3 regions of the Streptomyces sp. NPDC007164 genome follow, and region 1 is predicted to be linked to each of the others. Evidence: riboswitches for the same ligand, from Rfam matches in the RefSeq annotation. Region 1 holds a riboswitch; each other region holds the start of a gene.
What was found. A riboswitch is a leader RNA that binds a small molecule or an ion and turns the genes downstream of it on or off. The one in region 1 is predicted to bind cyclic di-AMP.
Positions count from the first base shown of each region.

Region 2: another riboswitch for cyclic di-AMP. It lies ahead of ABZ622_RS13250 (transglycosylase family protein); the one in region 1 lies ahead of ABZ622_RS29865 (transglycosylase SLT domain-containing protein).
Region 3: another riboswitch for cyclic di-AMP. It lies ahead of ABZ622_RS29235 (M23 family metallopeptidase); the one in region 1 lies ahead of ABZ622_RS29865 (transglycosylase SLT domain-containing protein).

Region 1 covers NZ_JBEYFB010000031.1:56,524-66,863, reverse strand. Annotated here, with positions in the region: gene ABZ622_RS29900 (MarR family transcriptional regulator) at 1-163, opposite strand, end outside; gene ABZ622_RS29895 (alpha/beta fold hydrolase) at 221-1,045, shown strand; gene ABZ622_RS29890 (metalloregulator ArsR/SmtB family transcription factor) at 1,059-1,463, opposite strand; gene ABZ622_RS29885 (heavy metal translocating P-type ATPase) at 1,565-3,541, shown strand; gene ABZ622_RS29880 (hypothetical protein) at 3,730-4,149, shown strand; gene ABZ622_RS29875 (DUF305 domain-containing protein) at 4,253-4,927, shown strand; gene ABZ622_RS29870 (ATP-binding cassette domain-containing protein) at 5,018-6,682, opposite strand; cyclic di-AMP (ydaO/yuaA leader) riboswitch at 7,225-7,410, shown strand; gene ABZ622_RS29865 (transglycosylase SLT domain-containing protein) at 7,415-7,912, shown strand; gene ABZ622_RS29860 (FAD-dependent monooxygenase) at 7,968-9,125, opposite strand; gene ABZ622_RS29855 (TetR family transcriptional regulator C-terminal domain-containing protein) at 9,212-9,808, shown strand; gene ABZ622_RS29850 (hypothetical protein) at 9,855-10,172, opposite strand.
Region 2 covers NZ_JBEYFB010000007.1:143,916-154,255, reverse strand. Annotated here, with positions in the region: gene ABZ622_RS13280 (cyclopropane-fatty-acyl-phospholipid synthase family protein) at 6-1,310, opposite strand; gene ABZ622_RS13275 (NAD(P)/FAD-dependent oxidoreductase) at 1,591-2,976, opposite strand; gene ABZ622_RS13270 (Ppx/GppA phosphatase family protein) at 3,414-4,355, opposite strand; gene ABZ622_RS13265 (DUF501 domain-containing protein) at 4,554-5,087, opposite strand; gene ABZ622_RS13260 (septum formation initiator family protein) at 5,147-5,617, opposite strand; gene eno (phosphopyruvate hydratase) at 5,726-7,006, opposite strand; gene ABZ622_RS13250 (transglycosylase family protein) at 7,296-8,072, opposite strand; cyclic di-AMP (ydaO/yuaA leader) riboswitch at 8,076-8,247, opposite strand; gene ABZ622_RS13245 (transglycosylase family protein) at 8,548-9,522, opposite strand; gene ABZ622_RS13240 (cytochrome P450) at 9,628-10,340, opposite strand, start outside.
Region 3 covers NZ_JBEYFB010000030.1:18,231-28,570, forward strand. Annotated here, with positions in the region: gene ABZ622_RS29210 (sporulation protein) at 1-507, shown strand, start outside; gene lhgO (L-2-hydroxyglutarate oxidase) at 777-2,033, shown strand; gene trmB (tRNA (guanosine(46)-N7)-methyltransferase TrmB) at 2,038-2,886, shown strand; gene ABZ622_RS29225 (PrsW family glutamic-type intramembrane protease) at 3,097-4,770, shown strand; gene ABZ622_RS29230 (aldo/keto reductase) at 4,813-5,757, opposite strand; gene ABZ622_RS29235 (M23 family metallopeptidase) at 5,943-7,037, opposite strand; cyclic di-AMP (ydaO/yuaA leader) riboswitch at 7,049-7,201, opposite strand; gene ABZ622_RS29240 (PP2C family protein-serine/threonine phosphatase) at 7,441-8,601, opposite strand; tRNA gene ABZ622_RS29245 (tRNA-Met) at 8,856-8,929, opposite strand; gene ABZ622_RS29250 (SPFH domain-containing protein) at 9,014-10,225, opposite strand; gene ABZ622_RS29255 (hypothetical protein) at 10,281-10,340, opposite strand, start outside.

The DNA of each region.
Region 1 (10,340 bases):
GCAGATCCAGTACGGCGCGTACCCCGACGGAGAGGCCCTCGACCGGGGCGGCCTGCTCCACCTTTCGCTGCACACGCCGGTAGAGCGGGCCGACCAGGGCGAAGACCTCCGTCAGCCGCTGGGCCAGTTCCTCGGGTGTCAGGGGCGGGTCGATGTCAGTCATCCGGCAATTATGACACCTCAGTTGTCAATGTGGCCGGAGAATGGCACCTTGGTTGTCATGAATGCTGCTTCCGAGCTGAACTTCATCGAGACCGGGGACGGGCGCCTCGTCCACCGCGACATCGGCGAGGGCCCGCTGCTGGTACTGCTGCACGGCGGCTTCGTCGACCACAGGATGTGGGACGACCAGGTGCCGGAGCTCGCCCGCCGTCACCGCGTGATCGTCCCGGACGCCCGAGGACACGGCGGATCCGCCAACGCGACCAGGCCCTTCCGCCATGCCGACGACGTGGCCGCACTGCTGCGCCGGCTCGACGCCGGGCCCGCGGTCCTGGCCGGACTGTCGATGGGCGCGGCCACCGCGGTCGACACCGCGCTCGAACACCCGGACCTGGTGCGTGCGCTGGTCGTCAGCGGGGCGGGGACCAGCGAGCCGGAATTCGGCGACCCCTGGTGCGGGCAGGTCCTGGCCGCACAGGCCCGCGCGCTGGGCGGGGGCGACATCGAGGGGTGGCTCGACGCCTTCATGCTCTTCGCGGCGGGCCCGCACCGCACGCTCGACGAAGTCGACGGCACCGTCGTGCGACGGGTGCGCGAGATGGCGGCCCGGACGCTGTCCAAGCACCGCGGCGACGAACCCGACCTGCGGGTGCCCGTCCCCGACACCTGGACGCGGGCGGCCGGGATCGAGGTCCCGGTCCTGGCGGTCAACGGCGGCATCGACGGGGCGGACCAGCTCGCCATGGCCCGGCGCCTGGTGCGGACGGTAGCCGACGGGCGGGAGGTGATCGTCGAGGGCGCCGCCCACTACCCCAACATGGAGGACCCGGACGCCTTCGGCGAGATTCTCGGGGACTTCCTGGCGGGTCTGCGCGCCCGGTAGGGCGGTGCCGGGGTCAGCGGGGGGCGGCGGCCGCCGCGCCGTCCGCCTCCGCGGCGGCCCGCGCCGGGGTGTCGTGCAGCCCCAGGCGCAGGTGCTCGACGTGGAAAAGGGCCTGGTCGAGGAGCTCGGCCACGTGGTTGTCGTACAGCGCGTAGATCACCGAGCGGCCCCGTCGCTCCCCGGTGACCAGGCCGAGGTTGCGCAGCAGCCGCAACTGGTGGGAGCAGGCGGACTGCTCCATGCCGACCGCGTCGGCGAGCTCCGTGGCGGGGCAGGGGCCCTCCTGGAGGCGGGCCAGGATGCGGAGCCGCGACGGGGTGGCCAGGGCCTGCAGGGTGGACGCCACATCGCCGGCCCCCACCGCGTCGAGGCGCTCGCGCGCGGTGGCAGCGGTCTTCGCGTCAACTCCGTGGCCCATGCCCTCATCCTACGGAGATCCATGCATGAATGGATGTTCATGTGATCCTGTATGGTGCGGGGGTCGAACCACTCCGCCCTCTCGCGTGAAGGATCACGCCCATGTCTTCCACCCTCACCCGCCCGGCCGCGCCCACCGGCCCGGCCCGAACGGGGGCCGATGGGCGGCGCACCCGGATCCTGGACCTTCCGGAGGCCCGCTGGGCCGCGGCGGCGCTGCTGCTGTTCCTGGCCGCGATGCCCCTGCACCTGCTCGGCGCTCCGTGGTGGGCGTGGGGCCCGCTGTACGCACTGACGTACGTCGCCGGCGGCTGGGAGCCGGGCCGGGAAGGGCTGAGGACGCTCAGGGAGAAGACCCTCGACGTCGACCTGCTGATGGTCGTCGCGGCGCTCGGCGCGGCGGCGATCGGCCAGGTGCTGGACGGCGCCCTGCTGATCGTCATCTTCGCCACCTCGGGAGCCCTGGAGGCGGTCGCCACCGCGCGGACCGCGGACTCGGTACGCGGACTGCTCGACCTCGCCCCCGCCAGGGCCACCCGCCTCGGCGCCGGAGGTGCCGAAGAGGCCGTGCCCACCGAGGAGTTGCGGGTCGGGGACGTGATCCTGGTGCGTCCCGGCGAACGCGTCGGGGCCGACGGCCGGGTCCTCGACGGGGCGAGCGAGGTGGACCAGGCAACCATCACGGGCGAACCGCTGCCGGTGACCAAGGAGTCCGGCGACGAGGTCTTCGCGGGAACCCTGAACGGCACCGGGGCGCTGCGGGTGACCGTGGAGCGCGACCCGTCCGATTCGGTGATCGCCCGGATCGTCGCCATGGTGGAGGAGGCATCCGGGACGAAGGCCCCCACCCAGCTGTTCATCGAGAAGGTCGAACAGCGGTACTCGATCGGCATGGTGGCCGCCACCGTCGCCCTGTTCGCCGTGCCCCTGGCCTTCGGCGCGGCACTGCAGCCGACGCTGCTCCGGGCGATGACCTTCATGATCGTGGCATCGCCGTGCGCCGTGGTGCTGGCCACGATGCCGCCGCTGCTGTCCGCGATCGCCAACGCCGGACGGCACGGGGTCCTCGTCAAGTCCGCCGTGGTGATGGAGCGCCTCGGTCGGATCGACGCCGTCGCGCTCGACAAGACCGGCACCCTGACCGAAGGCACCCCACGGGTGACCGACATCCGTCCGCTTCCGTCCTCGGGCCTGACCGAGGACGCCCTGCTCACCCTGGCGGCGGCGGCCGAGCACCCCAGCGAACACCCCCTCGCCCGTGCCGTCACCGAGGCCGCCCGCAGCCGGGGGCTCGTCCTTCCCCCGACGGCGGGCTTCAGTTCCGCCCCGGGCACCGGCGTCACCGCCACCGTGGCCGGCCGCACGGTCGCCGTCGGGAGCCCGGCCCGCCTGCTGGACGTCCGTCCCGGTGCCGCCGAACCGGCCGCCGAACTCGCCGCACGCCTGGAGGAGGACGGCCGTACCGCCGCACTGGTCGTCCTGGACGGCACACCCGTGGGCGTCCTGGGCATCGCCGACCGACTGCGCGCCGATGCCCGCTCCACCGTCGCCCGCCTCACCGGACTCACCGGCCGAACGCCGGTCCTGGTCACCGGGGACAACCCGCGCGCCGCCGCCCGGCTGGGCGCCGAGGCCGGGATCGCGGACGTACGGGCCGGTCTGCTGCCGCAGGAGAAGGCGCACACGGTCAGGGGGATGGAGAGCGTCGGGCACAAGGTGCTCATGGTCGGGGACGGCGTGAACGACGCCCCCGCACTGGCCGTCGCCCACACCGGCATCGCCATGGGCCGGGCGGGCTCCGACCTCGCCCTGGAGACCGCCGACGCCGTCGTGGTCCGCGACGAACTCGCCGCCGTCCCCACCGCCGTGGCGCTCTCGCGGCGATGCCGCCGCCTGGTCGTGCAGAACCTGGTGATCGCGGCCGTCTTCATCACCGGCCTCGTCGTCTGGGACCTGGTCGGCACCCTGCCGCTCCCGCTGGGCGTCGCCGGGCACGAGGGTTCCACCGTCATCGTCGGCCTCAACGGTCTGCGCCTGCTCCGCGAGGCCGCCTGGACGAGAGCCGAGAGCTGCCGCTGAACCCGGGGCGGGCATCGACGCGGCTGTTCGGCCGCCGTGCCCTCTTCGAGCGGCACGCCGCCGGCGAACCGGTCAAGGGGTCCGGCAGGGGACGGGGCGTCGGCGGACGGGAAACCCGGTGGGGGTATCGTCGGGGGCGCACACCGCAGGACCCGTCGACCCGTACGACCGAGCAATGCGAGGCAGCCGTGGATCGCGGACGGACACGAGCACCGGGAACGTCCCGGCTGCTGGTGCTCTGTGCCGTCCTGCTCGGGCTGTTCCTCATGCACGGAGCACCCGCGAGCGCCGCGGACGGCTGCCACGACGCGATGGCCGTGACGGCGTCCGCACCGGGGTCCGTGCCGGTGAGCGCGGGCCACTTCGCCGAGCGGGGCGAGCACGGTCCGGTCCGGGCGTCGGACGCGATGTCCGCGATGAACGGCGAGTCATGCGTATTCACCCATGCCCGTGACCGGGTGCTGCCGCTGTTGACGGCGCTGGGACTGGTGCTCCTTGCCGTCCCGGTGCTCACCGGGCGCCGTACGGCCGTACGGGGTCCGGCCCGGCGGGGACCGCCGTTCGCCGGAAGAGAGTTGCTGCTCCAGGTGTGCGTCGCGCGGACGTGACAGGACCGCGCCGGTCCACGGCCCTCCGGGGCCGGACCGGCCGGACGAACCTGCCCCTTTCGCGCGCCACGGACGTGGCGCAGCCACCTGGAAAGAACCTGTGATGTCCGCTTCCCGTTTCTCCGCAGCCCGCCGCCGCACCTTCGCGGCCGCCGGCACCGTCGCCGTCCTCGCTCTGGCACTGACCGCCTGCGGCTCCTCCGACGGCTCGAAGTCCGACGGCTCGTCCATGCCCGGCATGGACCACGGCTCGGCGGGTGCCTCCGCACCGGCCGCCCCCGGAGGCAAGTTCAACGACGCCGACGTGAAGTTCGCGCAGCAGATGATCCCGCACCACCAGCAGGCCGTCGAGATGGCGAAGCTGGCCGACGGCCGTGCCGCCGACCCCGAGATCAAGAAGCTGGCCACCGCGATCGAGAAGGCCCAGGACCCCGAGATCAACACGATGAAGGGCTGGCTGACGTCGTGGGGCAAGCCGCTGCCCTCGTCCTCGTCCTCGATGGGTGACATGCCCGGGATGGACCACGGCTCGGACGGTTCCGGGATGCCCGGAATGATGTCCGGCAAGGACATGGACGGTCTGGCCGCCGCCAAGGGCAAGGACTTCGACAAGAAGTTCGCCCAGCTCATGATCGGGCACCACCGGGGCGCCGTCACCATGGCCGAGGACGAGCAGAAGAACGGCGACAACGCCGAAGCGAAGAAGCTCGCCGGCGCCGTCGTCGCGGCCCAGACCGCCGAGATCGAGCAGATGAACAAGATCATCGACAGGCTCTGATCCCGGCAGGGGTGCGGGCCGTGGCCGTGCGGCGGCCCGCACCCCTTCTCCCGGTCCGGCCGGCACGGGAAACACCTCGCCGCCGACCGCTCAGCCGGCGGGCTCTGGCGCCGCGAGCAGCTTGGCCACCTCCTCCGCGCTCGTCTCCCGCAGTTCCTCGTCGACCAGCAGCCACCTGGTGATGCCGACCGATCCGAGGAAGGCCAGGTCGTGACTGGCGATCAGGAGCGCGCCCTCGTAGGCGTCGAGCGCACCGGTCAGCTGACGCACACTGGCGATGTCCAGGTTGTTGGTCGGCTCGTCCATCATCAGCAGCTGCGGGGCCGGTGCGGCGAGCATCGTCGCCGCGAGGGCGGCACGGAAGCGTTCCCCGCCCGACAGGGTGCCCGCAGGCTGCTCCGCGCGCTTGCCCCGGAACAGGAAGCGGGCGAGCTGGGCGCGGATCTGGTTGTCGGTGACCCCGGGCGCCGTGCGGGCCACGTTCGCCGCGACGCTCAGTTCCTCGTCCAGCACATCGAGCCGCTGCGGAAGGAACCGCACCGGTACGAAGGTCCTGGCCTCGCCGGACAGTGGGGCCAGTTCACCGGTGAGGGTGCGCAGCAGCGTCGTCTTTCCGGCGCCGTTGCGGCCGACGAGCGCGATCCGCTCGGGCCCGTTCACCTGGAGGCTGCCCTCGCGCAGTCCTCCGAACCGGGGGCGCAGGCCGTGCAGGCTCAGTACGGTGCGTCCGGCGGGCACCGCCGTGTGCGGGAGGCTCACGCGGATCTCGGCATCGTCGCGGACCGCGTCGGCGGCCTCCTCCCGGCGCTCGCGCGCCTCGTCGAGGCGTTCCTCGTGGACGCCTCGAAGCCTGCCCGCCGACTCCTGCGCCGATCGCTTCCGGCGGCCGGCCAGGATCTTCGGCAGGCCGCCCTCGGCCTCCGCCTTCCGGCCGTTCTTCTGACGCCGGGCCAGCTTCAGGTGGGTCTCCTCCAGTTCGCGCTTCTGGCGGCGTACATCGGCCTCGGCGGCCCGCAACGTCCGCCCGGCGGCCTCCTGTTCGGCGGCCACGGCCTCCTCGTACGCCGACCAGCCACCGCCGTACCAGTTCACCGATCCGGTGCGCAGTTCGGCGATGCGGTCCACGCGTTCCAGCAGTTCGCGGTCGTGGCTGACCACGACCAGCACCCCCGAGCGCCAGGAGTCGACGGCCTCGTAGAGCCTGCGGCGGGCGAACGCATCGAGGTTGTTGGTGGGCTCGTCCAGGAGCAGGACGTCGGGGCGCTCCAGCAGCAGCGCGGCCAGCCGCAGCAGGACGGTCTCCCCGCCGGACAACTGGCCCACGGTGCGGTCGAGTTCGACGCCGCCGAGGCCGAGCGAGCCCAGTGTCGCCAGGGCCCGTTCCTCGACGTCCCAGTCGTCACCGATCGTCTCGAAGTGCTTCTCGTCGACGTCCCCGGCCTCGATGGCGCGCAGCGCCTCGCGCCGCTCGGCGATGCCCAGGGCCCGGTCCACCCGCAGTGTTGTGTCGAGCGTGATGTTCTGCGGAAGGTGGGCGAGGCTGCCACCGACGGTCACCGACCCCTGGGACGGGCGCAGTCGACCGGCGAGCAGTCGCAGGAGGGTGGACTTGCCCGCGCCGTTGTTGCCGACGAGGCCGACGCGTCCCCGGCCGATGCTGAGCGAGAGCCCGTCGAGGACGGTGGTGCCGTCCGGCCACCGGAAGGTCAGGCCGGAGCAGGTGAGGGAGGCGTGAGGGGTGGTGGGGGTCGCCATGGTGTTCCTCGCATTCGCAAGCGCAGTGAAGGGGGGCTTCGTATGCGAGCACCACGCGGCGACCGGGCGATGGAAAGGGGTGCGGCGACCCTGAGGATCGAGGGACGGCTCATGCACCGAGGTCGCATCCACGCGGGGTCACGGGCAGCGCGAAGCACTGCTACGGCGTGACGGGCGTACGGGCAAGGCCGTACGGCGCGATGTTCGCGAACCTCAGATGCGCAACGTCCACCTCAATCGGAGACAACAGGACTTCGAAACTGTAAACGACGGGGCGAAGGAAACGCAATGTCACCGGGTCCGGGAGCGGACACCGGGACGCGTGGGTGAAATGCCCGCATTTGTGAATTCGTGGCGCGAGTCACGTCCGGCCCGCCGGTTGCCGTGCCCCGCGCTTCGGTTCCCTTTCCGCACAAGGGGAGCGGGTTGTGCGATGTGAGGTGGATTACCGAAATTCCCATTACTCGATCTTGTGAGTGAATTGCATTCGGAAATTGGGGTCTTGTCCCTTTCGGCTCTTCTCGCCTACGGTCACCGTCAATCCGGACGGAACGCCGAATCCTGCCGCTGTCCGGCAATCCCACCACTCGTGTACGGCAGGAGCGGGGAACCCAGGTAAGCCGCCGGTCCGGAATCCGGAACGGCTCGGGGTGAAGGCGCGCAAATGCGCGGCCAGGCATCTCCAGCCTGAACCCGACAGCTCACCTCGCAGGCGACGGAGAGGAATCCACCATGCCCGCAACGGGTACGTACCGTCGTCGCAGGTCCACCACGCTGACCCGCGGTTTCGTCGCCGTGGGCACGGGCGCGGCCGCCCTGCTGCTTCCCCTGCTCGGCGCCCACACCGCCGCGGCGGCTCCGGCGCAGTCCGCCGCCGTCACCGCCCCCGCCGCGCCGTCCGCGACGTACACGGACAATCTCGACGGCTGGATCAAGGAGTCGCTGGCCGTGATGGCCGAGCACGGCATCCCCGGCAGCTACGAGGGCATCCACCGCAACGTCATGCGTGAGTCGTCCGGCAACCCCCGGGCGATCAACAACTGGGACTCGAACGCCGCCGCCGGGACGCCCTCCAAGGGCCTCCTCCAGGTCATCGAACCGACGTTCCGGGCCTACCACGTGCCCGGGACCGCGATGGACAGCTACGACCCGGTCGCCAACATCACGGCCGCGTGCAACTACGCGGCCGCCAAGTACGGCTCCATCGACAACGTCTTCGGGGCCTACTGACGTGGCCCGACCGCTGACGTGAGCACACCACCGCCCGGCCGGGTCCGTCCCGAGGTCAGCCCAGCCGCGGCGGTGTCCAGTCGGCATGGCGCAGGACCGCGCGGACGGTGACCCGGGACGGCGCGAGTCGCAGCGCCGTATTGCGCAGGGCGACGGCCACCGGCCGGGACAGTTGCTGCCCCATCCGGCCGGCCTGCCGGGCGGCCCGCGCGACCGACTGGCTCCGGGGCCGGCGCTCGGCGTCGTAGCGGCCGAGCGCCGACTCGACGCCGGCCCCGGTGGACAGCGCGGCGGCCAGTGTCGCCGCGTCCTCCAGCGCCTGACAGGCCCCCTGGCCGAGATTCGGGGTCATGGCGTGCGCGGCGTCGCCGAGCAGCGCGATCCGGCCCACCGCGTAGGAAGGGAGCGGAACCACCAGCTCGTTGACGTCGTGATGCAGTACGGCATCGGGCCGGGTCGCCGCCAGCAGGGCGGGAATGGGGTCGTGCCAGCCGCCGAACCGGCGGCGCACCTCGCCCAGCGGATCCGGGTGGCGGACGCCCGCGGGAGCGTTGAGCACCGCGTGCCACTCGGCCCGTCCGTCGGCGAAAGCGATGTGACCGAACTCGGCCCCCGGCCCCCAGGTCAGCTCGAAGTCGCTACGCAGATCGACCGGCGACCCGGTGATGGCGCGCAGCACCGTCGACCCGCTGTAGGCCGGACCGGGGTGCCCCGGGAAGAGCCGGGCGCGCAGCCTGCTGCCGATTCCGTCGGCGGCCACCACCAGATCCGCCCCCAGTTCGGTGTCACCGGCGGCCAGGCGCACCCGCGAGGCGTCGGACCGGTCGACGGACGTCACCTCGGCCCCGACGAGCAGGGATTCGGGAGGCAGCGCCGCGCGCAGCAGCCGGTGCAGCTCGGCCCGGGGGATGCCCACGATCGGGGTCCCCAGCTCGCGTTCCAGCACGGTTCCGTCCATGCGGGCCAGCTGACGGCCGTCCGGCGTGCGGGTGCCGCCGGTGTACTGGGGCCGGGCGGCCGCGCGCACCGCCGCGCCGACACCGAGGACGTCCAGCGCGCGCAAGCCGTTCGCGTGCAGGGAGATGCCCGCACCCGCGTCGTCGGGAGTGCGGGCGCGCTCGACGACCGTCACCTCCCAGCCGATGAGCCGCAGCCCGATCGCGGCGGCCAGTCCGCCGATGCCACCGCCGACAACCACCGCGCTGTTGCCCATGCCCGGTCCCCTCCCGTGCCCCGTCATGACCTTCTACATCTGTAGAAGGAGAGTACTCCCCTCCTCTACAGGTGTAGAAAGAGGTGGTGACCACAGACCGACGTACCGCCCTCGCCGATGCCGCCATCCATGTGCTGGCCGAAGAGGGGATGCGGGGCCTGACCCACCGGGCCGTGGACCGGGCGGCCGCCCTGCCGCCGGGCACCACCTCGGCGTACTTCCGCACCCGTCAGGCGCTGCTCACCGCGCTCGTCCGGCGGCTCGTGGCACTGGACCAGGCGGAATTGCAGGCGGCCGGCGAGCAGGCGCAGGTGCCGCGCGCCGCCGCCGAACTGACGGAAGGACTCGCCGGCTTCGTCGAACGGCGGCTGACCGGTGAGGGGCGGCAGCGGTCGCTCGCCCGCTACGCCTGCGCGGTCGAGAGCGTGCGCCACCCGGAACTGCGCGAGATTCTCGTACCGCGGCAGAACGCGGCCCGTGACGCGGTGCGGGCGTTCCTGCGCGCAGAGGGCGTCGCCGACGCCGACGGCCGCACGCTCACACTGCTGGCCTGCGTGGACGGACTCGTCTTCGACCGGCTGGTGGGCGGTGGGGGAGTGGTGCCCAGGGACGAGATCGCGGGGCTGGTCGCCGCGGCGCTCCGCGGCTCCGGCGGGAAAGCCGGTGCCATCGCCGCCGGGTGACCCCGCAGCGGGGATGCCGGTGCCGCCGCCGGGCGACTCCGCCGCTTCACTCCGGGGCGGGTTGTGCCGCCTGCCGCGGCTCGGAGCGGGGCAGTACGGGCACGGTCGCCGCCGCCCCGTCCCGGACCGACCGCACCACCGCGTCGTGCAGTCGACGGCTGTCCTCCTCCGAACAGCACGAGACCGGACTGCCCGACATGGTGAACCAGTCGATCGCACCGGTGTACTGCACAGTGACCTGGGCCGTGTCGTCCGCCCAAGTCGTGTGAACGGTCAGGTCCCCGGACAGCACACCGACCTCGTCCGTGAGCACGCCACCGCGCCCCGAGAACACACCGCAAGTCGTCCACGACGCCCAAGCCATGACTCCAGGCTGGCACCAACACCGCCGATCCGCGACCCGCAGGCCCGGCGCCCGGACTGCACCCCGCCCGCCCAGGACACCGCTCCCCCTTCCGGATGCTGGAAATGGGGGAAACTTTCCAACGGGCCGGGCTGCGGTTCCCGCACTCCCGATCTCCGGGCATTGACG
Region 2 (10,340 bases), on a different contig from region 1:
CGGTGTCAGCCGGTCGCGGAAGCCGTCCAGTCGCGGGCCCGCAGCGGCAGGCCGGCGACCCCGCCCTCCGCCGGGCGCACCGCGAGGATCTGGTTGACGCCGATCTTGTTGTGCTCGAAGGAGAGCGCGCAGGCGGCCATGTAGAGCCGCCAGACCCTGGCCCGTCCCGGCGAGGTCATCCGGACCGCCCGGTCCCAGTGCTCCTCCAGGTTGGCGACCCAGCGGCGCAGGGTCAGCGCGTAGTGCTCGCGCAGCGTCTCGACGTCGCGGGCCTCGAACCCGGCCTCTTCGAGGGTGGCCACGGTCCGGCCCACCGGGGCCAGTTCGCCGTCGGGGAAGACATAGGCGTCGATGAAGTCGTCCACGTGGTACGCGGACTCGTCCTTCTCGGGGCGGCGGGCGATCTGGTGGTTGAGCAGCCGGCCGCCCGGCTTGAGGAGTGCGTAGAGGTCGTCGGCGTACTCGCGGAACCGGACCGAGCCGACGTGTTCCGCCATGCCGATGGACGAGATGGCGTCGTAGGGGCCGTCCCTGACGTCCCGGTAGTCCTGGACCCGGATCTCGATCCGGTCGGTCAGGCCCTCCTGTGCGATGCGCTTCCTGGCGAAAGCGGCCTGTTCCACGGAGAGGGTCACTCCGGTGACCCGGGCGCCGTACTCGCGGGCGGCGTGGATGGCCATGGAGCCCCAGCCGCAGCCGACGTCGAGGAGGCGGTCGCCCTCCTTCAGCGCGAGCTTGCGGCAGACCAGGTCGAGCTTGTCGCGCTGGGCGTCCTCAAGGGTCCCGCCGTTCTCCCAGTAGGCGCAGGAGTAGACCATGGACGGGCCGAGGACCAGTTCGTAGAAGTCGTTGCCCACGTCGTAGTGGTGGCTGATGGCCTGCCTGTCCCGGCGCTTGGTGTGGAGGGTGCCGGTGCGGCGGCGGACCTCCTCGGGCGGCGGGGGCGGCGGGGGCAGCGGGCCGGCCAGTTGCAGCAGCCCCTTGGCGAAGGCCCGTACCTTGGGGTCGCGGACCGGGTGGACGCGGTCCGCGGTCTCTCCCCCGCGTTCCCAGATGAGCGAGGCCATCAGGTCCAGGGCCTCGTAGAGATCGCCTTCGATGTCGAGTTCGCCGGCCACCCAGGCGCGGGCCAGGCCCAGTTCGCCCGGCTTCCAGAGCAGCCGGCGCAGCGCGCGACGGTGCCGGATCACAAGTACGGGGGCACCGGGCGGTCCCGATTCGCTGCCGTCCCAGGCCCGGATACGGACCGGCAGCTTTTCTCCCAGCAACTCCTCGGCGAGAGCGGTCAGCCGCAACGCGGCGTCTGCCATGGCGCACACCTCCGTGATGGTGTTCCCAATGTGCCCAAACATGGTCGAACATGCCTGCAACCACGCCGGGCACCCGTGTGCCGCGACGAGGTACGTACTCCTCAACAGTCCGCGAAGCGCCCGCCATCCCGCTACAGCGCAATGGATCGGCAAAATAGCTGTACATCACATGCACTTGGTTGCGGATACGCCGAAGGGGCCGCCCGCACCACGGATGGCGGACGGCCCCTTCGGGCGTCGTACAGGTACTGCTGCGCGGGTGAGTGGGCCCGCGGGCGGACTAGGAGGCCTTGGCCTTCTCGCCCTCGGCCTTGGCGGCGGCCGGTGCCGGGGCCGGCTTGGCGGCCTCGTAGAACTCCTCGCGCGGCGTCTCCATGGCGCCGAGCGAGACGACCTCGCGCTTGAGGAACATCGCAAGGGTCCAGTCGGCGAAGATCCGGATCTTACGGTTCCAGGTCGGCATCGCCATGCCGTGGTAGCCACGGTGCATGTACCAGGCGAGGCGTCCCTTGAGCTTGATCTTCATCTTGCCCATGACGATCATCGCGACGCCCTTGTGCAGCCCCAGACCGGCGACGGCACCCTTGTTGGCGTGGCTGTAGTCCTTCTGCGGGAAGCCGCGCATCCCGGAGATGACGTTGTCGCCGAGGACCTTGGCCTGCCGCAGCGCGTGCTGGGCGTTGGGCGGGCACCAGGCGTTCGGGTTGCCGGCCTTGCGGCCGACCATGTCCGGAACCTGGGCGTTGTCGCCCGCGGCCCAGATGTAGTCGGTGCCCTGCACCTGGAGCTTCTCGGAGGTGTCCACGTGACCGCGCGGACCGAGCGGCAGGCCGAAGCGGGCCAGCGCCGGGTTCGGCTTCACGCCGGCCGTCCACACGATGGTGTTGGAGTCGACCTCAAGGCCGTTCTTCAGCACGACGTGACCGTCGACGCAGGAGTCCATGGAGGTCGAGAGGAAGACCTCGACGCCACGGGACTCCAGGTGCTCCCGGCCCCAGGTGCCCAGCTTCGGGCCGACCTCGGGAAGGATCTTGTCGGCGGCGTCGACGAGGATGAAGCGCATGTCCTCGCGCTTCACGTTCGTGTAGTACTTCGCCGCGTCGCGGGCCATGTCCTCGACCTCGCCGATGGTCTCCGCACCGGCGAAGCCACCGCCCACGAAGACGAACGTCAGCGCCTGGCGGCGGACGTCCTCGTCGGTCGTCGAGTCGGCCTTGTCCAGCTGCTCAAGGACGTGGTTGCGCAGGCCGATGGCCTCCTCGATGCCCTTCATGCCGATGCCCTGCTCGGCGAGGCCGGGGATCGGGAAGGTGCGGGAGACCGCGCCCATCGCGATGACCAGGTAGTCGAAGGGCAGCTCGTAGGCCTCGCCGACGAGCGGCGCGACGGTGGCGACCTTGCGGTCCTGATCGATGGTCGTGACGCGGCCGGTGAGGACCTCGGCCTTCGGCAGCACGCGTCGCAGCGGGACGACGACGTGCCGGGGCGAGATGCTGCCGGCCGCAGCTTCGGGGAGGAAGGGCTGGTAGGTCATGTACGACCGGGGGTCGACGACCGTGACGGTCGCCTCGCCGTAGCGCATCTTCTTGAGGATGCGCCGAGCTGCGTACAGGCCTACGTACCCACCGCCTACTACGAGGATCCTGGGACGCTCCGTGGTGCTCATGCCATCGAGTATCCACCCCCCTCGGGGGGCATGCTCGTGAGCCCCTTCACAAGGTTGGCGTCCCCTTCTGCTACACTTCGCCGCCCACGTGACCCAGGTCATGACGCCGCAGGGGAACCACGGCGTGACGGCGAACGTTGTTCACCGCTTGTGAGCTGGCCCTTGGCCCTCCGGACTGGGTGAACCACCGCCCCGGTTCACCCGCCGGCAACGCGCCCGGAACACTTCCGCGCGACCCCGCAACGGCCTTGCGAGCGACCCCGGATGCCCATCCGGAGCAGAACTGCCCTCCATGGAGCCGAATTCCTTGTGAAGAAGTTCACGAACTTCGTCGCGACGGGTCCCGCGAACCACCGCCCGGGTGGCCCGGAAGAGCTCAAAGGTGCAGGCCAAGGTACGCGTGAGCGCCCCGTCCGGGGGGCTCACGCACAGCCCTTCTAGGCGATCGACCAGCCGATTCCGTCGAGGATGTCGTGCTCGCTGACGACGACCTCGCGGGCCCCGGTCCGTTCCATCACGGCGAGCAGGATCAGCGCCCCGGACGTGATCACATCGACCCGCCCCGGGTGCATCGCGCCGATCGCGGCCCGTTCGGCGTGGGTGGAGCCGAGCAGCCGTCCGGTGATCTCCTGGACCTGCTCGAAGGAGATCCGGGAGTGGTGGATCGCCTCGGAGTCGTACTCGTCCAGTCCCAGGGCGATCGCGGCGATCGTGGTGACCGTCCCGGCCAGCCCGACGAGGGTGGCGGCGCCGGTGAGCGGGACGCTCTCCTCGGCGAGGTCGAGGGCGGCGGCGATGTCGGCCCGGATCGCGGCGATCTGCCCGTCGGCCGGCGGGTCGGTCACGACACCGTCGCGCACGAGGTGCCGCTCGGTCATCCGTACGCAGCCGATGTCCACGGAGCGCCCGGCCCGCACGTGGTCGTCGCCGACGACGAACTCGGTGGAGCCGCCGCCGATGTCCACGACGAGATACGGCTTCGCCAGGTGATCGCGGCCCGCGAGCTCCTTGGTGGCTCCGGTGAAGGAGAACTCGGCCTCCTGGTCACCGCTGATCACCTCGGGCTCGACGCCCAGGATCTCCAGCACCCCGCGGACGAAGTCGTCCCGGTTCTCCGCGTCGCGGGAGGCGGAGGTGGCGACGAAGCGGATCCGCTGCGCCCCGTGCTCCTTGATGACCGCCGCGTACTGCCGACAGGCCGCGAACGTCCGCTCCAGCGCCTCGGGCGCGAGCCGGCCGGTACGGTCGACGCCCTGCCCGAGCCGGACGATCTCCATCCGCCGGTCGAGCTCGGCGAACTCACCGGTGGACGGATCCGCGTCGGCGACAAGCAGACGGATGGAGTTGGTACCGCAGTCGATGGCGGCCACGCGGGTCATGAACGCTCCAGAATCGTGGGCAGAGCCCAAATCAAGCCCCTCCGACGGACGAGGAGCAACCAAGCCCCTCCGACCATCGAGGAGCAAACCAAGCCCCTCCGGCGATTGAGGAGCGGGGGTCGGGGGCAGAGCCCCCGAATCAAGCCCCTCCGGCGATTGAGGAGCAGGGGTCCGGGGGCGGAGCCCCCGTGCGAACGGTCAGCCCTCGTCCGGCGCGCCGCACGGCGAAACGCACGGCCCCTTGCGCCACCACTCCGGCAGCATCGCGATCGCCTCGTCCCCCAGCGGGTTCACCCCCGGCCCCGCGGCCAGCGAGTGCCCGACCAGGACGTGCAGGCACTTGACCCGGTCCGGCATGCCCCCCGCGCTCGGAAAGCCCTCCAGCACCTCGATCGCGTCGCGCCGGGCGATGTAGTCCTCGTGCGCGGCCCGGTACGCGGCGGCCAGCTCGGGGTCCGTACCGAGGCGCTCGGTCATCTCCTTCATGACCCCGTTCGCCTCCAGCGTGCCGATCGCGGACGCGGCACGCGGGCACGTCAGGTAGTACGTCGTCGGGAACGGCGTACCGTCCTCCAGCCGGGGCTGCGTCTCGACCACGTCCGGGTTGCCGCACGGGCAGCGGTGCGCGATCGCGCGCAGACCGCGCGGCGGACGCCCCAGCTGCTGCTGGAACGCGGCGATGTCCGCCTCGGTGGGCGCGGTGGACTCGGTCTGGGGAGGGGGCGTTTCCATGCCTGCCTAGGTTCTGATCGGGCTGCTCGAACTGCGGTTCTGCAGATGGATGAAGAGATTCAGTCGCGGTCGGCGCTGTCGACGCCGTCCCAGAGGTTGGAGTGCCACGGCCGGCCGGACTCGTCCGTCCTGCCCTCGCGCTCCTTGACCGCGTCGGGGTCGATCACCGTGTATCCGGTCTCCCCGGGAAGAAGGTAGTGCAGGTGCGTACGGGCCAGCTGCCGGATGTACGCGTCGTCCTGGAGGCGCGCCTTCTCGTCGCGCAGCTCCTCGGTGCGGGCCTTGGCGTCCTGCGCCAGCCGCTCCTGGTCGGCGATCTCGTCCTGCTGCGAGACGTACTGCCGCATCGGGTACGCGAGCGCGACCACCAGCGAGCACACGACCAGCGCGAGGAAGGCCGCCCGGCCGGTGAGCCGTGAGCGGCGGGCCTGGCGGCGGTTCTGGGACCGGTAGACACGGGCCGCGGTCTGCTCGCCGAGCAGCCGCAGCCGGGTCGCGGTGGAGAACCGGTCCCGGTCCTTCGCGGCCATGTCTCCGCCTCCCCACTACGCACGTCCGTCCCCGCACACGGTACGGGACCGAGTGCGGGGACGGACGGACGCCATGGCCTTCGGCCCCTGCCGGGCCGAACGGGATGATCAGCCCTTGAACCGCGGGAACGCCGAGCGGCCCGCGTACACCGCGGCGTCGTCGAGGATCTCCTCGATGCGCAGCAGCTGGTTGTACTTGGCGACGCGGTCCGAGCGGGCCGGGGCGCCGGTCTTGATCTGGCCGCAGTTCACCGCGACGGCGAGGTCGGCGATGGTGACGTCCTCGGTCTCGCCGGAGCGGTGGGACATCATGCACTTGAAGCCGTTGCGCTGGGCCAGCTCGACGGCGTCCAGGGTCTCGGTCAGCGAGCCGATCTGGTTGACCTTGACGAGCAGGGCGTTGGCGGAGCCCTCCTCGATGCCGCGGGCCAGGCGCTCGGGGTTGGTGACGAAGAGGTCGTCGCCGACGATCTGCACCTTGGCGCCGAGCTTGTCGGTGATGACCTTCCAGCCGGCCCAGTCGTCCTCGTACAGCGGGTCCTCGATGGAGACCAGCGGGTACGCGGAGACGAGCTCCTCGTAGTACTCGGTCATCTCGGCGGCCGAGCGGGACTTGCCCTCGAACTCGTACTTGCCGTCCTTGTAGAACTCGGACGCGGCGACGTCGAGCGCCAGCGCGATGTCCTTGCCCGGGACGTAACCGGCTTCCTTGATGGCCTCGACGATGAGGTCCAGGGCGGCGCGGTTCGACTCCAGGTTCGGCGCGAAGCCGCCCTCGTCGCCGAGACCGGTCGACAGGCCCTTGGTCTTCAGGACCTTCTTCAGCGTGTGGTAGACCTCGGCACCCCAGCGCAGCGCCTCGGAGAAGGACTCCGCGCCGATCGGCGCGATCATGAACTCCTGGATGTCCACGTTGGAGTCGGCGTGCGAGCCGCCGTTGAGGATGTTCATCATCGGAACGGGCAGCAGGTGCGCGTTCGGGCCGCCGAGGTAGCGGAACAGCGGCAGGTCCGAGGCCTCGGAGGCGGCGTGTGCGACGGCCAGCGAGACGCCGAGGATGGCGTTGGCGCCGAGCGAGCCCTTGTTCTCGGTGGCGTCCAGGTCGAACATCGCCTGGTCGATCAGCCGCTGCTCGGTGGCGTCGTAGCCGACGAGCTCCGGGCCGATCTGCTCGATCACGGCGAGGACGGCCTTCTCGACGCCCTTGCCCTGGTAGCGGTTGGGGTCACCGTCGCGAAGCTCAATGGCCTCGAACGCACCGGTGGAGGCGCCGGACGGAACGGCAGCACGGCCCGTGCTGCCGTCGTCGAGGCCGACCTCTACCTCGACCGTGGGGTTTCCGCGGGAGTCGAGGATTTCCCGGGCTACGACGACGTCGATGGACGGCACGAGGCATCTCCTTCTGGGATATGACGCTGTTTGTGCAGGGTCGCTTTGGCCTTGCGACAAGAGCCTAACCGGCCCGGCCCGATCAGTCGGCCGTCCGCCCGACCCCTGGGACGAAAAAGGACCCGAGAGCACACATTGCCGGGCAAACAGTAAGAAATTTACCGGTCGGTAACTACAACAGTTGAACGATCCGGCGCTCCCCCGAGCGCGAACGACAGCGCCCCGGTCCGGCGCACACGGGGGAATGCGCGCCGGACCGGGGTGGTGCTCAGGGAGGAGAGAGCCGCGACTACTTCGTCAGGTGCAGCTGCTGACCCGGGTAGATCAGGTCGGCGTCCTTGACGATGTCCTTGTTCAGCTCGAACAGCTGCTGCCAGCCGCCCTCGACCTTGTTGGCGGCGGCGATCTCGCTCAGCGAGTCGCCGGAGACGACCTTGTACTCGCCGTCGCCCTTCTTGACCTTCTCGCCGGTCGGGGTGGTGACGGTCTTCTTCGACTCGGCCTGCGGGGCGGCGGAGCGGTCCGAGCGGGAGGCGGCGGGGGCCTCGGTGCGCTCGGCCGGCTTCGGCTGGGCCTGCCGGGTCGGCTGCGACTGCTGCTTCGGGGCGGCCGGGGCGCTCTGCTGCTCGGAGGCACCGGAGTTCGAGGTGGAGTTCGAGGAGGAGCCGGTGTCGACACCCGGGTTGACGCCGTCGTTGGTCAGGTTGCCGGCGCCGGCGCAGCCCCAGGCACCCGGGCCCTGCATGTCGAGGAGCTTCTCGGCGGTGGCGATCTGCTGGGCCTTGGTGGCCAGGTCGGCACGGGCGGCGTACTGCGTACCGCCGGCGGCGGCCCAGCTGGACTGCGAGAACTGCAGACCGCCGTAGTAGCCGTTGCCGGTGTTGATGGACCAGTTGCCACCGGACTCGCACTGGGCGACGGCGTCCCAGGTGGCGACGGAGGCGGCGGAGGCGCCGGTCGCGCCCATCAGGGGCACGGCGACTGCGGCACCGGCGACACCGGCGAGCGTGGCGATACGGACGGCCTTGGACGGGCGGCGGTGCTTGCCCTTGCTGGAAAGCAGCATGGAACTTCTCCTCACCGACGCCTACGAGGTGAGCTGTCGGGTTCGGGCCAAGTGAGTTGCCCGGTCGCACGTCCTAGCGCGCGACTTCACCCCAAGCCGGTCCTGATGCGTCTTTCGACGATCGGGCCCGGCGCTTACCTGGGTCCCCCGCTCCTGCCTACGGCGCTTTACGCGTCTGTTCCCTTCGACCGACGGCAGGATTCGGCGTGACGGTCGACGGGGCCCGCGGTGCGAGCGGTTCCGACCGTAAACATACGCAACCCCCACATTCAACGATGGACACATCGGACAATAAGCCCTTACTTGCATCTGAAGAATCATCGTTTCCGCAGGTGGGACACGATGCGGGAGGGTTCCCCGGATGCGACACGCCAGTTGACGCAAAGAGACCCATGTCTCACTTACGCATAAGCGGACATAGGTCCCTGAACTACCCCGATTTTTGAGGCATTTTTAGTCGGTTATCAGACTGCCCTCATGTGGCCTTCACATCGAGATCGAGGCTCTGGCCAGGGAGGATGAGGTCCGGGTCGGCGCCGACGGCAGCCTTGTTGGCCTCGTAGAGCGCGGGCCAGCCACCGGGGATGTTCTGTGCATCAGCAATCGACCAGAGGTTGTCGCCGACATGGACGGTGTACGTGCCGTCGGCGGGCGTGTCGGCCGTGTCGCGCGCGTCGTTGCCGCCGCGCGAGGCATGACGGCCCGCCTCGCGGCCGCCGTCCGTGCCGCCGTCCGTGCCGCCGCCCTTCTCCGCGGCCGGCGCGCCGCGGTGCTTGCCGCCGGACGCGTCGGGCGAGCCGGAGGCGTCGCCGGGCGCCCCGGAGGGGGCGTCGGGGGACGGGGTGGTCGAGGCCGAGGGCTTCGGGGCCGGCGAGGTCTTCCCTGACGGCTCGTCGGTCTTCTCCGAGCCGTCGGCGCCGTCCACGGCGTCCGTGCCGTCGGAGGCGTCGTCGGAGGCGCTGTCGGACGGTGTGGCGTCGTCGGACGGGTCCGCCGACGTGCCGTCGGACGGCTTCGCGCTCCCGGTCGGGTCGTCGGTGGGCACGGAGCCCGGATCCACCCCGGGCAGCGTCCCGTCCACGGCGAGGCCGGAGATGACCGCACAGCTGGGCCAGGCCTTCGGGCCCCGGTCGTCCAGCACCTTCTCGGCCACCGCTATCTGCTGCGCCCGGCTGGCGAGGTCGGCGCGCTCCGCGTACGCCTCACCGCCGTACGCCTTCCAGGTCTCCTGCGAGAACTGGAGGCCGCCGTAGAAGCCGTTGCCGAGGTCGGCGCTCCACATGCCGCCGCTCTCGCACTCGGCCACCCGGTCCCAGGTCTGGGCGTCGGCCGCGTGCGCACCGGACGCGCCGAGCAGCGGGATGGCGATGGCCGATCCGGTCACGCCCGCGGCGACGACGATGGCGGGTGCCTGACGGGGGCGACGGTGTCTGCCGTTCGCGGAGCCCATGGGGTTGCCTTCCGGGTAGCTGACAGGTGACTGGTGAGTCGAACGGTGAACCTAGCCGGGTTCGAACGGGAGTCACAAGTCGATGCAGCGCAGATCACGTGAAAGTCACAGAGTTGACAGGGTGTCACTTTCTGCGTGGGCGGGCCCCGGGGTGAACTCCACGGGAAGCGTGCGAAGTCCGCGCATGATGAGCCCGCCACGCCACCGCAAATCGGTGGGTTCCACCGCAAGCCGCAGGTCCGGAAGGCGGTTCAGCAGCGTGGCGAGCGCGGTCCGTCCCTCCAGCCGGGCGAGCGGCGCTCCCAGGCAGTAGTGGATGCCATGCCCGTATCCGAGGTGCTGATTGTCACGCCGCGCGAGGTCGAGCGTGTCGGGGTCCTCGAAGCGCTCCGGGTCGCGGTCGGCCGCGGCGAGCACCACGAGTACGGGGTCCCCGGCGGCGATGTCCTGTCCGCCGAGCGTCAGCGGCTCGGTGGCGAACCGCCAGGTGGCCAGCTCCACCGGGCCGTCGTAGCGCAGCAGTTCCTCGATGCCGGTCTCCAGCAGCCCGCTCTGCCCCTCATCCAGGGAGTGCTGGAGCCGTTCGCGCTGACCGGGGTCGCGCAGCAGCGCGTAGACGCCGTTCCCGATCAGGTTGACCGTCGTCTCGAATCCGGCGAACAGCAGGATGAAGGCCATGGCGGCGGCCTCGTTCTCGGTGAGGTGCTCGCCATGGTCGCTGGCCCGGATCAGCCCGGAGATCAGGTCGTCCCCGGGGTTCTCCCGCTTGCGGTGGATCAGTTCGGCGAGATAGCCGCGCATCTTCTTCACCGACCTGG
Region 3 (10,340 bases), on a different contig from region 1:
GCCACGGCCCGCACCATGAGCTTCTTCCGCCTGGTGGAGGCGCGTGCCCATGCCAAGGCGAACGACGCGTCCGCCGCGGGATCCGCGCTGAAGGCCGCCGAGGGCTGGCTGGAGCGCTCCAGGGGCGGCGACGCGGACCCGTCCTGGCTGGGCTTCTACTCGTACGACAGGTTCGCTGCCGACGCCGCCGAGTGCCACCTCGATCTGAAGGCGCCCCGGCAGGTGCGGCGCTTCACCGAACAGGCGCTCTCCAGGCCCACCGAGGAGTTCGTCCGCTCGCACGGGCTGCGGCTCGTGGTGTCGGCGGTCGCCGAGCTGGAGTCGGGCAATCTCGACGCGGCCTGCGCCGCGGGCACCCGGGCGGTGGAGGTGGCGGGCCGCATCTCCTCGGCGCGGACCACCGAGTACGTACGTGATCTGCTGCACCGGCTCGAACCGTACGGCCACGAGCCCCGCGTCGCCGAGCTCCGCGAACGGGCCCGGCCGCTCCTGGTGGCCCCCGCCTAGCCGGCCTGATCGGGCCGGTCGGGCCACGCGGGCCGACCGGCGCACGACGGCGGACGGACGGACGGACTGCGGGCGGACGGCGGCAGGCATACGCGCGGTGTCGTCACGGCATCCGGACGGCATCCGCGTGGCATCTGGACGGCATCCGGACGGCATCCGTGCGGACGCGGGTGTGCCACGGGCCGTAAAGATTCGGCGCCACGCTGGGCCTCGCTGGTTTGAGTGCGTTGTCAGTGGGTCAGTGCACTATCGGGGTGGGAGGTGGCGTGATGATGACGCGCGCGGCGTACGACTGCGATGTGCTGGTGATCGGCGGCGGGATCGTCGGCCTGTCGACGGCGTATGCGATCACGCGCACCGCGCCGGGCACCCGGGTGACGGTCCTGGAGAAGGAGTGGGGCCCGGCCCGGCATCAGACCGGGCGCAACAGCGGAGTGATCCACAGCGGCATCTACTACCGCCCCGGCTCGCTCAAGGCCCGCTACGCGGTGCGCGGCGCCGCCGAGATGGTCGACTTCTGCGCCGAGCACGGCATCGCCCACGCGGTGACCGGCAAGCTGATCGTCGCGACCGAGCGGTCCGAGCTGCCCCGGCTGCACGCCCTGGTCCAGCGCGGCCGGCAGCACGGGCTGCCGGTGCGCGAGCTGGGCCCCGCCCAGATCACGGAGTACGAACCCCGGGTGCGCGGCCTCGCCGCGATCCGGGTCGGATCGACCGGGGTGTGCGACTTCGGCGCGGTCGCGGCCCGGTTCGCCGCCGAGGTGAGCGAGGCCGGCGGAATGATCCGTTACGGGGCGGAGGTCACCGCGATAGACCGGCGCCCCTGGGGTGTGGCGGTGCGCACCGCGGACGGCACGGTGGTGCGGGCCCGGGTGCTGGTCAATTGCGCGGGGCTGCACTGCGACCGGGTGGCCCGGCTCGCGGGCGACGACCCGGGCATGCGGATCGTGCCCTTCCGGGGCGAGTACTACGAGCTGGCTCGGCCGGAGCTGGTGCGCGGCCTGGTCTATCCGGTGCCCGATCCGGCGTTCCCGTTCCTCGGGGTCCATCTGACCCGGGGCCATGACGGCGGCGTCCACGTCGGTCCGAACGCGGTGCTCGCGCTGGCCCGCGAGGGGTACGGCTGGCCGGTCGTGCGCCCGCGCGAGCTGGCGGACACCCTGGCGTGGCCCGGCACCTGGCGGACAGCGCGCAGACACTGGCGGTACGGGGCGGGCGAGGTGCACCGTTCGCTGTCGAAGCACGCGTTCACCCAGGCCGTGCGGCGGCTGCTGCCGGAGGTGACGGAGGCCGACCTGAGACCGGCCCCGGCCGGGGTCAGGGCCCAGGCGGTGCTGCGGGACGGCACTCTGGTGGACGATTTCCTCATCCGCGAGGCCCCGCACACCGTCCACGTGCTGAACGCGCCGTCGCCCGCCGCGACGGCCTCGCTGCCCATCGGGCGGGAGGTGGCACGCAGGGCGCTGCTCCGGGCACGGGAGACGGGGTGGAGACCGCCCGCCGTAGAATCGGGGCATTGTGTCTGAGCCCATGAACCCCTCCGAAGGCCTCTCCGGCGACTCCCCCGAGAGCTCCTCCGAGCGCCCCTCCTCGTCCGCTGCCGGGATTCCGGACGATCTGCGCGCCGCCTCCTTCGAGCGGCAGCGCAGGCTGCGCCAGGAGCCGCGCTTCCCGGGCGGGCCCGCCGTCGATCCGGCCGGCTCGCACCACGAGCGCCGGATCCGCAGTTTCCAGCCGCGCCGCAGCCGCGTCACGCCCGGCCAGGAGGACGCCCTGCTGCGGCTCTGGCCGAAGTGGGGCCTGGACATCGACGGGCAGCGCGTCCTCGACCTGCCCGAGCTGTTCGACGGGCTGCCGACCGTGCTGGAGATCGGCTTCGGGATGGGTGAGGCCACCGCGCAGATGGCCGCCGACGACCCGGGCACGGGCATCCTCGCCGTCGATGTGCACACCCCTGGCCAGGGCAATCTGCTCGGCCTCGCTGACCGCAACGGCCTGTCGAACATCCGGGTGGCCAACGGCGACGCGATCATCCTGCTGCGCGAGATGCTCAAGCCGGACTCGCTGGACGGGCTGCGGGTGTACTTCCCCGACCCATGGCCCAAGAAGCGCCATCACAAGCGGCGGCTGATCCAGCCGGAGTTCCTCGATCTGGTGGCGCAGCGGCTGAAGCCGGGCGCGGTGATCCACTGCGCGACCGACTGGGAGCCGTACGCCGAGCAGATGCTGGAAGTGCTGAGCGCGCACCCCCTCTTCGAGAACACGCAGGCGGACGGCGGCTACGCGCCCCGGCCCGCGTTCCGGCCGCTGACCCGCTTCGAGGGACAGGGCCTGGACAAGGGCCACGTCGTGCACGACCTGCTCTTCGCCCGCCGCTGAGACCGGCGTGGGGCCCGGGGCGTGCCGGTGCGGTGCGTGCCGGGACGGTGGTGGGGCCGGGACGGTGAGGGCCGGACCGGTGGAAGGGCCGGGATGGTGGAGCGGCCGGACTCGTGGAGCGGCCGGGCCGGTGGGCGATGCCCGCGAGCCGGGCGGCCGGTGGGCGCCCCATGGTCAGGAGTCAGTGCTGCTGGTTAGGGTCATTGCGTGGTGTCCGACGGGTCTGTCCAGCAGCGGCAGTCACAGCCCGCCGTCCCGCTCCTTGAGGAGCAGCGGGTCGGCGAGATCCTGGCTGCCGTGCCGGAGCGCAGGCACTGGCATTACCGGCCGCGCCGCGTGGGCGTGGTGTGGCGCAGCCGGACCTTCCGCGTCGCGGCGGTGTTCACGGTGCTCGCGATCTGCGGTCTGGCGATCCTGGCCCTGGTCCGCGACCAGACGGGCACTCAGGGGTTCCTCGTCGGCCTCGGCCTGGCCGTGCTGCCCGTCCCGCTCCTGCTGGCGGCGTTCCGCTGGCTGGACCGGGTCGATCCGGGCCCCTGGCGCAATGTGCTGTTCGCCTTCGCCTGGGGTGCGTTCGCCGCCGCCCTGGTAGCGATCCTGGCGAATTCCTTCGCGACCCGCTGGATAGCCACGACCATCGCCGACCCGTCCAACGCCGACACCCTCGGCGCCACGGTCATAGCCCCGGTCGTCGAGGAGAGCGCCAAGGCCGCCGCGGTCCTGCTGATCTTCCTGTTCCGAAGAAGGGAGTTCAACGGGATCGTCGACGGCGTCGTGATCGCCGGCATCACCGCGAGCGGCTTCGCCTTCACCGAGAACATCCTCTACCTCGGCAACGCCTTCGGCGAGGACCAGCAGATCGGTAACTCAGGCGTTGTGTCGGTGACGGCCGCGACGTTCTTCGTACGGGCGGTGATGTCGCCGTTCGCGCACCCGCTCTTCACCGTGCTGACCGGCATAGGCTTCGGGCTCGCCGCGGCCTGCGCCCGGCGCCGGCGGATCCGCCGCATCGTGCTGCCGCTGCTGGGGCTCGTCCTCGCCATGGGCATGCACTCGCTGTGGAACGGGTCGGCGGTCTTCAGCCCGTACAGCTTCTACGCCGTGTACGCGGTGTTCATGGTCCCGGTCTTCGGCCTGGTGACCTGGCTGGTGATCTGGTCGCGCCGACGGGAGCTGCGCACCCTCGCCGCCGAGCTGCCCGCCTACGCGGCGGCGGGCTGGCTGAGCCCGGCGGAACCGCTCGCCCTCTCCTCGATGCGGGCCCGCGGCCTGGCCCGCGACGCGGCACGCCGCCAGTACGCCGTCGCGGCCCGGGGCCGCTGGGACACCCCGTACGGGCCCGGCTGGGCGCCCGGGTCCATACCGGCGGCGATGCCCGGAGCGATGCCCGGAGTCATGCCCGGAGCCGCGCCAGGAGCGATGCCAGGAGCCATGCCCGGAGCCGTGCCCGGTCCTTCTGCCCAGGCCGCGGCGCAGGCGAAGGCCGCGACGCGGGCCGCGGAGGCCCACGGGAAGGCGGCCGCCCGCGCCGTCGCCGAGTACGAGTCGTTCGCGACCTCGCTGGCCGCACTGCGCCTCCGGGCCCGCCGCGGAACGGCCGACCCGGACTTCGCCGGACGCGAGCTGGAGCTGCTGCACCACCTCTGGCAGCGCAGGGAGGTGGCCGCCCCCGCCCTGACGTACGCGGCGCAGGCGACGGGGCTCCTGCGCCCCCACCGTCTGCCGCCGCTCCCGTACGCCCAGCAGTTCACTCCGCACACGCAGTACGGCGCATACGGCAACGGCCCCGCCCAAGCGGGGGCGCATCCCCAATCCCCCGGCCCCGGCCCCGGCTACAACCCCGGCTACAACCCTTATCTGATGCCGCAGCAGCCACCGCGCTGAGGCCTGCCCGACGGATCGGGCAGACCCCGCCGGGCGGGCGAATCAGGCGGATGCCTCGGTGAGTTCGGCCAGCTCCTGCTCGGTCAGCGTGAGGTCCGCGACGGCCAGCAGCGCGGGCAGCTGCTCGACCGTACGGGCCGAGGCGATCGGCGCGACCACGGTCGGCCGGGATGCGAGCCAGGCCAGCGCGACGGTCGCGATCTCCGCGTCGCGCTCCCTGGCGACCTTGTCCAGCGCGGCCAAGACCTTCTGTCCCCGCTCCGACTCCAGGTGCTGCCGGGCGCCCTCCGCCCGCGCGCTCTCCACCGAGGTGCCCGGACGGTACTTTCCGGTGAGGAAGCCGGAGGCCAGCGCGAAGTAGGGCACGACGCCGAGCCCGGCACGGGCCGCCGTGTCCTGGAGCTCGCCCTCGTAGGTGTCGCGGGAGACCAGGTTGTAGTGCGGCTGGAGGGCGACGTAGCGGGCCAGGCCCTCGCGCTCCGAGAAGTCCAGGGAGGCCCGGAGCCGCTCGGGGCCGATGTTGGAGGCGGCGATCTCCCGGACCTTGCCCTCCTTCACCAGCTGGTCCAGGGCGGTGATGATGTCCTCGACCGGCACGGTCTCGTCGTCGAAATGCGTGTAGTACAGATCGATGTGGTCGGTGCCGAGCCGGCGCAGCGACTCCTCGGCCGCGGCCTTGATGTTGGCGGGAGCGAGCCCCTTGTACCGGGGGTGGGTACTGACCTTCGTGGCGACGACGATGTCGGAGCGGTTGCCGCGTGCGGCGAGCCACTTGCCGATGACGGTCTCGGACTCGCCGCCCTCGTTGCCCGGAATCCAGGCCGAGTACCCGTCGGCGGTGTCGACGAAGTTGCCGCCCCCCGCGGCGTACGCGTCCAGAACGGCGAACGACTGCGCCTCGTCGGCGGTCCAGCCGAAGACGTTGCCGCCGAGAGCGAGCGGGAAGACCTGGAGGTCGGAAGGGCCCAGCTTACGAAGAGAAGTCATAGGTGAAACAACGGATTCTGCTAGGCCCGCTATTCCGGTGGGCCCATCCCGGAGCCGGCTGTTCGAGGAACTCACCGCTCCTCGTCCCGCCCACCTCCCACCGCCCACAAACAGACCGGCAGCCCTGACGTCGGGGGGTGAGCGTCAGGACTGCCGGGGTTCAGCGGCCGGCGAACCGGCTCGGATCAGGGGTTGAGGCCCTTACCGCGGAGCCAGGCCATCGGGTCGATGCCCGTTCCGCCGGCGGTGTGGACCTCCAGGTGGAGGTGCGGTCCCGTCACGTTGCCGGTCGCGCCGACCCGGCCGATGGTCTCGCCGGTGCTGACCTTCTGGCCGACGCTGACGCCGATCGAGGACTGGTGGCAGAACCACAGCTCCGTACCGTCGTCGAGCTCAAGCACCGTGCGGTAGCCGTACGCGCCGGACCAGCCGGCCGACTTGACCGTGCCGCCGTGAATGGCCTTGATCGGGGTGCCGGTCGGGGCCGCGAAGTCGAGGCCCGTGTGGTGGCCGGAGGACCACATCGAGCCGGCTTCGCCGAAGGTCGAGGTGATCGTGTACGAGGAGGTCGGAATGGCGTAGCTGGCGGCGAGCTTGGCCAGCCGCAGCGCCTCCGCCTTCTTCTTGGCCTCCTCCTCCGCCTTCTTCTTCTCGGCGGCGGCCTTGGCCTCGGCCTCGTCCTGCTGCTTCTTGGCCTCGGCGGCAGCCTTCTCCGCGGCCTTCTTCTCCTCGGCCGCCTTGGCCTCGGCGTCGGCGGCGTCCTGCTGCTGCTCGGCCTGCTGGAGGATGCGGGCGCGGAGCGCCTCGCCCGCGTCCGTCGTGCCCTGCTCGGCCTCGGCGGTGGTGATGCCGGCGGTGGTGAGCGGGGCGGTGGCGGCCGTGACCTCGGTCTTGTCGGCCTCGGACTCGTCGGAGAACAAAGCGCCCACGCCCGGAAGGGACTTGGCGTCGGGGAGGTTGTTCTTGATCGAGTCGGGCACGGAGATGGAGACCGGCGGCTTGCTCTGCGCGGTGGCCATGCCACCCGCGCCGACCGCCGCTATGACGCCGACACCCAGCACCGTGGAACTGCGGGCGAGGCCGTTGCGCTGCTTGGCGACGCGGTGCCTGCCGCGCACCGGGCGGACCGACTCCTCGGTGGGGTTCCACTCGTCCCAGCCACGGTCGGGCTCACTGGTGAACTCACCCGTGAAATTGCCGGTGAAGTCGCCGCCGGGCTCGGTGCCGTAGTCGGAATCGAACCGGGACGGGGCCTCGGGGGCAGGCTTGTTGGACGCCACGGGGGCGCACTCCTTTCCTTCCTTCTCGCCTACCGGGTTAGCTGACGGGTTCGGAGCAGGAAGGTCTCCTACGGGCCCCTCTGCCTCTCACGAGACACAGGTGTCCGATTCACCCCATGTAGGTGGTTCCCCGGTTCCCTTGCGGAATTCGGCGCTCGCGCGCGGTGCCGCCACTGACGACGGCTGGGACGACCGCGCTGCGTTATCGAACGTTAATAGACACCGGGGCCGTATTCCAAGCTGTTCCAACTGATCGTTCACTTCTTTGGCCTGGACTTTACGGGACACAAGCGGGTGGAATCGGACGAGTTGACCGACCCTCAGCCACTACCCTGTTTCTGACGTTGCGTCAAACGTTATGCGGAGCGACGCCCTTCGATTACACACGGTGGCAGCGCCCCCATCACGCCTCCTCGGCACCGACGATCGGCACGGTCCTTCGCCGGTCCGGCTGCCCCTCCGCCGGACGTACGACCGCGAGCAGCGCCATGTCGTCGGTCGACCCGCCGCCCGTGTGCAGCCGTACGTCATCGGTCAGGGCCGACAGCAGCTCTTCGGGCCCCGGGAAGATCCGCCCGCGCAGCCGGGCCGCCGGATCGTAGAAGACCCCCTCGGCGTTCCGCGCCTCGGAAAGGCCATCCGTGTAGAGGAGCAGCGTCGTCCCGGCCGGCAGATCCCACTCGTCGGTGCACTCCGGCCACGCCCCCAGGCCCATCCCCAGCGGCAGCGCGGGCACCGACGGCTTCAGCACGTCCAGCGCCCCGTCCGGATGCAGCAGGATCGGCTCGGGGTGACCCCGGTTGACGATCCGCACCCGGGACAGCCCGGACGGGATCTCGGCCAGCACGGCCGTGATGAACCCTTCGAGCACGTCGAGCCCACCCCGCCGCGCCTCCTCCCGGGCCAGCGCCCGCTCCAGCCGCCCCGCCACCCCCTCCAGTGAGGCTTCCTGCTCGGCGGCCTCGCGGAACGCCCCGATGACCACCGCCACCGTCTCCACGGCGTCGAGCCCCTTCCCCCGCACGTCCCCGACCACCAGCCGCACCCCCCACGGGGTGTCCGAGACGGCGAACAGGTCACCGCCGACGAACTCGTCCGCCTGCGCCGCCTCGTACCGCGCCGCGACCTGCAGTCCGCCGGTCCGGTCGGCCGGCTGCGGCAGCACCGCGCGCATGGCGGTCTCCGCGATGAACCGCGCGGAGGCCAACTGCTCGTTCCCGCGCCGCACGACCCCGTTGATCACGACCGCGAGGACCGAGACGGTGGCCAGGGTCAGCAGTTCGATCAGCGGCACGGCCTCGGGCAGCGTGCTGCTGTACAGCCGCAGCACGATGACGGCCAGCATCGAGGCGATACCGGTGCGGACGGTGCTGGCCAGCGAGAAGAACGGGGCGGCGATCAGCGGAGCGGCCACGAACAGCGGGATGGCGGTGAAGGTCGGCGGGGTGAGGACGTCGAACAGCAGTCCGCCGAGGATCATCAGGGGAGGCAGCGCGCGTACGAACCGCCGGCTGCGGGCACCGCTCCCGGCGTGCTTACCGCGCCGCTTCTCCCGCTTCCACACCTGTGGTCTCCTGCCCGGTACGCGCGCGGCTGCGGACGGTACCGCGCCCCACCCCCAGGCTCGCCGGACCGGAACGAAGCGGCGACTCCTCGTCGGCCGATGGAGGGACACGGAGGAGGGAAACGGGGGGAGGGAAACGGGGGGAGGGAAACGGGGGACACGAGGAGGGACATGTACGCCGCGGCTCGCACGCCATGCGGCGAAACGAATTCAGGCCCGGCACGCTGTGTGCGTGCCGGGCCTGAATCCTTCAGTAGCGGGGACAGGATTTGAACCTGCGACCTCTGGGTTATGAGCCCAGCGAGCTACCGAGCTGCTCCACCCCGCGTCGTTGAATGCAACTCTACGCCATCCCGGGCGCCCTTTTGACCACTCGGTCCGCCCGCCCCCGATCCACCCGCACCGAGCCGCGTCAGGACTGGTTCGTCTCGGAGATGCGGGGCATGGAATCGGCCTTCCCGTGGACGGCCGACTGCTTCACCGGGTTCGCACCGCGTTGCAGCGAGTGGAGGATCGCCAGCCCCTGGCTGACGACACCCGCCGCCATCTCGTTGACGCCGTTGGTGCCGTTGAGGACGGTGAGGTCGGCGCCGGACATGCCCCGGGCGGCCGCGTCGGCCAGCGCGGGCAGGTTCTCCACGATGCGGTTGGCCGCGATGAGCTCCTGGTTGCCGTCACGCAGCGACGCGGCGCGCACGCTGTTGGCGTCGGCCTGCGCCTGGGCGAGGGCCCGCTCGGTGTACGCGTTGCCGTCGGCCTCGAACTTGACCCGGTCACGGGCCGCCTCCGCCAGGGTGCGCTGCCGGTACGCCTCGGCGTCCGCCGGGCGCCGGACCTCCGCCTCCAGCCGTTGGGCGGCGAGCGCGGCCTGCCGCTCGGCGAGTGCGGTCTGCTCCTCGATGACCTCGTGCGAGGCCCTGGCCTGGGCGAGCGGCCCGGCCTGCGCGGCGCGGGCGTTGTACTGCTCGGTCTCGGCGAGGAAGCCGGCCCGTTTGATCGCGGTGTCGCGTTCGTACTCCGCCTTGAGCGCGGCGGCCTGCTGCTCGCGCTGGCTGGCCTCCTGGTCGGCCTTGGCCTCGGCGATCCGGGCCTGGCTGGCGACCGCGGCGGCGTGCGGGGCCGCGAGGTTCTTGATGTAGCCGGTGGCGTCGTCGATCTCCTGGATCTGGAGGGCGTCCACGACGATGCCGAGCTTCTCCATCTCACCGTGGCTGCCCGCGATGACCTCCTGGGAGACCCGGTTGCGCTCGCGGATGATCTGCTCCACGGTCAGTCCGCCGACGATGGAACGCAGATGCCCGGCGAAGATCCGCCCGACGAGCTCCTCCATCTGTTCCTGCTCGGTCAGGAAGCGGCGGGCCGCATTGGCGATGGACACGGCGTCGTCGCCGACCTTGAAGACGGCCACGGCCCGGACGTTGAGGCGGATGCCCTGCTGCGTCACGCAGTCCTCGGTGATCTCCGCCTCGCGCAGCGCCAGGGAGAGCATGCGCGCCTTCTGCTTCACCGGCAGCACGAAACTGCCGTGCCCGGTGACGATCCGGAACTGGGTGTCCAGCGTCTGCCCCTTGGAACCGGAGATGAGCATCGCCTCGTTGGGGGCGGGAACGTGCCAGAAGAACATGGGAAGACTCCTGCCGTACGACACTGCTTCCGTCGGGTACGGATTGCTTGGCGGCTCAGGACGGCAGGCGTTCCACGATCACGCCGCGCGCCGAGACCGTGTCGACGACAACGAC